Regions from separate parts of the Psychromonas sp. KJ10-5 genome, predicted to be linked through region 2. Evidence: predicted binding sites of a transcription regulator. Region 2 holds the regulator's gene; the other holds the start of a gene.

Region 1 (3,435 bases), 930 kb from region 2:
AGCACAACCAGCAGAATAAAGTTACTTGTATAATAAAAAGGCGCCCACTTTCACAAGTGTGCGCCTTTTTTCATTTTAAATGAAATAATTAAGTTATATGTCTTCGATACAACTAACATCTGAGTATGCAATACCATTTTCATTATAAGCACCAATGCGATAACAATAAGTACTATCAGCTTCGACATTATTATCAACGTAACTGGTTTCATTGACATCCACCGATGTCACGACAATAAAATCATCTTCACCATCCAAACTACGTTCGATCAAAAAGCCATCTTCATTATCAGCCAAATCATCCCAGCTAATTTCCAATGATGCGGTTTCAACTGCTTCCTGCTCTTCATCAATAGTAGTACTAACTAATTCTTCAAATGACTCTTCAACAGTTACGTCTATTTCCTCTGCTATTTCAGAGCTTCCTTCCCCACCACATGCTGTGAGTGAAAGAAAAGCCATTAAAACAATCAGCTTATTGTATTTACCTTTTATCATCTTTTACACAATCCCCTTTCTAACCCATTTTGCTATTTATAATAAATAGACTATTTAACAATATGTTATATAGCAGACATGATTTCACACTGATTAATACAATAATTAAAAAATGTGTTAGTCAAATTGATTTACTCAACATCTACCAATGCGTTATTCCAATAAAAACATGGCAACCCAGTTTTTATACCTACCCCACAAACTACCCAATAAAGAGTAGACACTAAAAATAAAAAAAGCCATTAATATTTTCCAATATTAATGGCTTTTTTATGACAGAAAGGGTCATGAGTAGTTCAGACAACAACTATCAAATTATATATTTTTTATACAACCAGAGCTTAAAAAACAATCTAAACTAAGCTTAAAATGAATATAAAGATCTGTTCTATTTAACAATATGTATTATTTAAAACATTAAATAAAAACTAATTAAATAAACATTTATTTTATTTAATTCCAACCGCCTAATGCTTTGTAACGATTAACCATGTAATAAAATAGTTCAGCAGTCACTTCTGTATCATATAAAGCAGAATGTGCTTCATTATTGTCATAATCAACTCCCGCTTTTTCACAGGCTTTAGCCAATACAGTTTGTCCTAAAGTCAATCCAGCCATACTCGCTGTATCAAAAGCAGCAAAAGGATGAAAAGGAACACGCTTTAATTTGCAACGCTCCGTTGCTTTGTTAATAAAGCCTTGATCAAAAGAGGCATTGTGAGCCACTAAAATGGCTCTATTACATTCATTCTGTTTTTGATATTTACGTACTTTTTTAAAAATTTCAGTCAGTGCTTCACGTTCATCAACAGCGCCGCGTAAAGGGTTAAAAGGATCAATACCAGTGAAGCTCAATGCTTTAGGGTCTAACTCAGCACCTTCAAATGGCATCACATGAAAATGCATTTTATCAACACTGGTTAAATAACCTTGTTCATCCATTTCAGGGAAAATAGCTGCAATTTCGAGCATCGCATGCACATTGGAGTCTAAACCTGATGTTTCAATATCAATAATAACTGGGTAAAACCCTCGGAACCGTTCTGCTAATTTATTATCCATTTCATCTCACTGTTAAAATAAAGTCCAAATATTATGCCAGAAAGTAAAAAAAACCGCATAAATTTACTAAAGATATTCTGTCATCTGTCGATATAAACAACAGAGATCAAATACATCGAGCGATTATGAAAAAAATAATACCTTTAATATTCATTATGACCACTATGCCAGTGTACTCTGCAAGTAAGCAGTATCATGCAGGACTAGATAACTCTAATTGGTATTTAAGTAGCTCATCACCAATACAATGTACACTTGAGCACCCAATTCCTAGATATGGTCAAGCCAATTTTGTTGCTAAAGCTAGTAAGAAAATTAATTTAGATTTTCGCCTAGAAAGTAAAAGAGCAATGCCAAGTACTGAGGTTGTACAGTTGAAGTCTGTACCGCCAGAATGGCACCCTGGCGCGGCACCAGAATTAATCGATACAGTCACCTTCCATCAACAATTTGATGGCTATGTTACTAAGCAAAGTGCATGGCGCATGCTAAGTGAATTAGAGCGAGGTCAAGTGCCTACTTTTTACTTTCATGACTGGTACAACAATCAACAATTAATTAGCGTAGGGTTATCATCAATCAATTTTAATAAAACCTATGATGCCTTTAATGACTGTATATCACAGTTACTGCCTTATAACTTTGATGATATTTCTTATAGTATCCTACGTTACAAAAAAGACGGTTCGTTATTAACGCAATTTTCTAAAAAGCGTCTAAAAATGATTGGAGACTATATAAAACATGATAAATCGATCAACGTCATTCTTGTCTCTGGTTATACCGATGGATATGGCGCAATTAACAATAACCAAGTTTTATCTGAAAAAAGAGCAAATTCAGTGAAAAGTTACTTAGCAAAACTTGGCTTTAATAATGACAATATAAAAGTATCTGGTTACGGTGAAAGGCATCATGTTGCTGATAATAGAGATATTTTAGGACGCCAAGAAAACAGACGTGTCATTATCTCTATCGAGAAGGAAGAAGAAGAAATTTAATTTAGTTATCAGAATTAGCTGTTATTTAAATATATGATTTTATATAAGCACTGATTTGCATTAATCTTAACGCTTACAATTAACACGCAGGAATATAGGTTATATGATCAATAATCTCATCAATTCCTTGCCAATCCAGCTGTGTTAGCAATATTTTATTTTGTTTAAGTTGTTGCTGCTCATTTATGTCAACACAACTAGCAATCACCATAATATTGCTAAAGTCCTTAAAATCAACCAATGCTATATGCGGAAAATATTTCTTTATTGTTAACAAAACAGTCGTAAATGATTTTTCATCTTGCACATGTAGATTAATTAAAATCAACCTTTGATCACTAGTGATATTAATAAGATTCTGATAGAACTGTTCTTCAAATAAACAAGTTGCACTCTGCTCGCCTATAAAAAGATCAGAGAGCACCACATCATATTTTTCATCACAATCAGCAACAAATTGCTCTGCTGTTGTGTAAACCACATTAGACTGGTCTGTTAATAAAAAATGCTCTTTTGCCATCGTAATAATAGTTTGTGAAGCTTCAACAGAAGTAATAGATAGCTGAGTACATTTTGCTAAACAACGTTCTAAGGATGCTCCTCCTAACCCTAAATTTAAGATATTTAATGCCTTAGGATTAATTAATAAAAACAATAAAAAAGATTGTGTAACCGGCATGATGATTTGAGTTGGATGAGTTAAAGACATAATCGATTGTATAGAAGAACCAGCGTACTCGAACCACCTAAAACTCTCGGACTCTTTCACAAATAACTTTTCGCCCTTGATATTCTGCTGATGAATAATGCGGTGAGGAAATAGCTTATTAGCAACGAATTTATCTATCACCCTCCACTCCTTTAATACTCT
Region 2 (3,435 bases):
GGCATGGCAAAAATAAGTGAAGAAGTCGCGTCATTACGTAAGTTATTAGAGCATCAAGTATCTGGTTTAATGTGGCAAGAGATGGAGCGAAAAGAGCCCGTTCGAGCAATGATCATTAAATGGTTAAATAGTGCTGGATTTTCTGACGAAATTGCCGATAACTTAGCAAGTTACGTACCTGAAGATGCTTCTTCTAGTGAAGTGCAACAATATATACAGGCATTATTACAAGATAAAATTTTTATCGGACAAAATGAAATACTGTTAAAAGGTGGTGCGATTGCTCTATTAGGTCCTACTGGGGTGGGTAAAACAACGACAATCGCCAAGTTGGCTGCACAATTTGCCATTAAATATGGGCCAGAACAAGTGGCTTTAATTACTACTGACACATATCGTATTGGCGCACATGAACAGTTAGCGACCTACGGTAAAATCATGGGGTGCGCAGTCAGAGTTGCCAAAGATGCCGATGAATTATCACAAATTTTATATCAGTTTAGAGAAAAGCGTTTAGTGTTGATTGATACTGCTGGCATGGGCCAACGAGATGTTCGTCTTTCAGAACAGCTAGAAACGTTAATGAGTAGCAGTGGCGTGAATATTAAGAGCTACTTAGTGGTTCCATCAACTGCGCAGCGTCGTGTAGTTGAAGAAGCATTACAGCACTTTAAACGCATTCCGTTATCTGGATGTATCTTAACTAAAATTGATGAAAGTCTAGGTTTAGGTGAAGTATTAAGTGTCACAATGAAGCATGCTTTACCGATTAGTTATATCACAACTGGGCAGCGAGTGCCTGAAGATATTGAAATAGCAAAAGTGGAAAGTTTAATCAGTGATACGTTAACAATGATGGAAAACCAGCAACAAGAAGAGTCACATCAATGGTATAGCAATACAGACGATTAATTTCGGTGTTATAGTACATAATATGTTGGTTTAATTAATTTAAATAATGAGTAAGTAAGATGATGGCAGATCAAGCAAGCGGGTTAAGACGAATGGCAAATCACCAAGTGAAAGTTATTGCAGTAACTGGCGGTAAAGGCGGCGTAGGTAAAACTAATGTAACGCTTAATATGGCTGTATCGCTTGCAAAAATGGGTAAGCGAGTAATGATACTTGATGCCGATTTAGGACTAGCAAATGTCGATGTTTTATTGGGTATCCGAGTAATTAAAAATCTTTCTCATGTGTTATCTGGTGAATGTACGTTAGACGAAGTGATTGTTCATGGTCCAGAAGGGGTGATGATCATCCCAGCAACTTCTGGTACGCAATCTATGGTTGAATTAACAGATGTTGAACATGCGGGATTGATTCAAGCATTCAGTTCATTACAAACGCCTATTGATATCTTATTAATTGATACCGCTGCTGGTATTTCAAATATGGTGGTTAGTTTTGCTCAAGCTGCGCAAGATGTGTTGATGGTAGTGTGTGATGAGCCTACTTCTATCACCGATGCCTATGCATTGATTAAGATACTAAGTAAGCAAAATGGTGTGTATCGTTTCAAGATCGTCGCGAATATGGTACGCAGTCTCCGTGAAGGACAAGACCTTTTTACTAAGCTTACCCGAGTAACAGATCGTTTTTTGGATGCTTCTTTAGAGCTGGTTGCTTGTATTCCTTTTGATGGCAATGTGCGTCAAGCTGTTAGAAAGCAAAAAACTGTGGTTGATGCCTTCCCTAAAACCCCTGCATCTTTGGCATTTAAAGCATTAGCAAACCGTGCCACTGATTGGCCGATCCCACATCAACCGGGTGGACATTTAGAGTTTTTCATTGAAAAATTATTATTAAACGATAACGATGAAAGTATTAAAGAACTTTTATAGATAGCTGTTATAGATAATAACTAAAGCGGGAATGTTTATAAGTGATTAAAGCGCAGGGATATCAATCTGATACATCTGATTTGATTGGTCGTCATTCAGAGTTAGTACAAAAAATTGCATACCATTTAATGGCTCGATTGCCTGCTAATGTATTAGTCGATGATCTTGTGCAGTCTGGCATGATCGGTTTATTAGAAGCCGCGCGTAATTTTGATGCAACTAAAGGCGCAAGCTTTGAGACATTTGCCGGTATTCGTATTCGCGGTGCGATGCTTGATGAGATGCGTAAAGGAGATTGGGTTCCTCGTTCCGTTCACAAGAACAGTCGTACCATTGCAGCAGCAATTGATGCGGTAGAAAAGCAAACGGGTGAAAGTGCAACTGAAGTAGAAGTGGCCAATTATTTGCAAGTAACACTGGGTGAATACCAAAAAATGTTACAAGACGTAAATTGTGCCAAATTAGTAGCTTATGAGGATTTGCCCAATCCTAATGATATGTTCGCACAAACTAGTGCAACAGCAGATAGCACTTTTGATAATGTTGCTGAAAACCAATTTACAAAGCAATTAGCTGAGATGATAGAGACTCTTCCACAAAGAGAGGCATTAGTATTATCTCTGTATTACGACGAAGAATTAAATTTAAAAGAAATAGGGTTAATTTTAGAGGTGAGTGAGTCTCGCGTCAGTCAAATTCTTAGCCAAGCTTTGCATAAACTGAAATCTAAAGTTAACTCTGCTAAAATGTAACTATTAAGGGGTAATTATCTGTAGTGGCTCACATTATCGTGTTGAGCTAAAGATAATTTAAAAAATTAATGTATTTTTTTGCAATTTTTATCTATATATAACATATATATAGATATAGGTAGATTTTTGTTCTAGGGGAATATTTTGAATAAAGAAATGAAGGTTTTAATTGTTGATGATTTTTCGACAATGAGAAGGATAATTAAAAACTTATTAAGGGACTTAGGTTTTACCAATACATTTGAAGCAGATGATGGTCACACGGCGTTGCCGATGTTAAAAAACGGTGACTTCGAGTTTGTTGTAACTGATTGGAATATGCCAATTATGGAAGGGATCCAACTGTTAAAAGAGATCCGTAAAGACCCTAATTTAAAACATCTTCCAGTATTAATGGTAACTGCAGAAGCAAAGCGAGAGCAAATCATTGAAGCTGCACAAGCTGGTGTTAACGGTTACATAATTAAGCCGTTTACTGCAGGTACATTGAAAGAAAAATTAGACAAAATCTTTGAGCGTTTAGCTTAATTTAAGGAGTTAAGTATGGCAAATAATGTAATGCCACACCTATCACTTTCAGAAGCTAAAGCCTTAGTTGCACATTTAGAAGCAGACCAAATAGAAGATGCTAATAAAATTGTAGAAAGTGTTAAACATTTTAATACCACTGAAAGCGTCTTGTTTGGGCAAGTGGGCGAGTTAACCCGTGAGTTACATGAAGCATTACTAAGTTTTCATAATGATACGCGTTTATTAGATTTAGCTGGTCATGATTTACCTGATGCAAAAAATCGTTTGAATTACGTTATTGAAATGACTGACAAAGCAGCCAATACCAC

The links. Region 2 encodes FliA, which starts transcription of late flagellar genes. Its sites were predicted from a motif close to CTAAAGNTNNNNNNNNNNNNGCCGATA; they were not measured.
Region 1: AC0L3W_RS03480 (flagellar protein MotY) is a predicted target of FliA. The motif match lies at 1,630-1,656, and genes of this name have one in related genera.

Annotation. Positions count from the first base shown of each region.
Region 1 covers NZ_CM147864.1:739,257-742,691, reverse strand. The annotation lists gene grxD (Grx4 family monothiol glutaredoxin) at 1-19, shown strand, start outside; gene AC0L3W_RS03490 (fibronectin type III domain-containing protein) at 94-462, opposite strand; gene rnt (ribonuclease T) at 952-1,563, opposite strand; gene AC0L3W_RS03480 (flagellar protein MotY) at 1,689-2,564, shown strand; gene AC0L3W_RS03475 (spermidine synthase) at 2,644-3,414, opposite strand.
Region 2 covers NZ_CM147864.1:3,723,677-3,727,111, forward strand. The annotation lists gene flhF (flagellar biosynthesis protein FlhF) at 1-912, shown strand, start outside; gene AC0L3W_RS16380 (MinD/ParA family protein) at 972-1,844, shown strand; gene AC0L3W_RS16385 (RNA polymerase sigma factor FliA) at 1,886-2,596, shown strand; gene cheY (chemotaxis response regulator CheY) at 2,741-3,124, shown strand; gene AC0L3W_RS16395 (protein phosphatase CheZ) at 3,140-3,435, shown strand, end outside.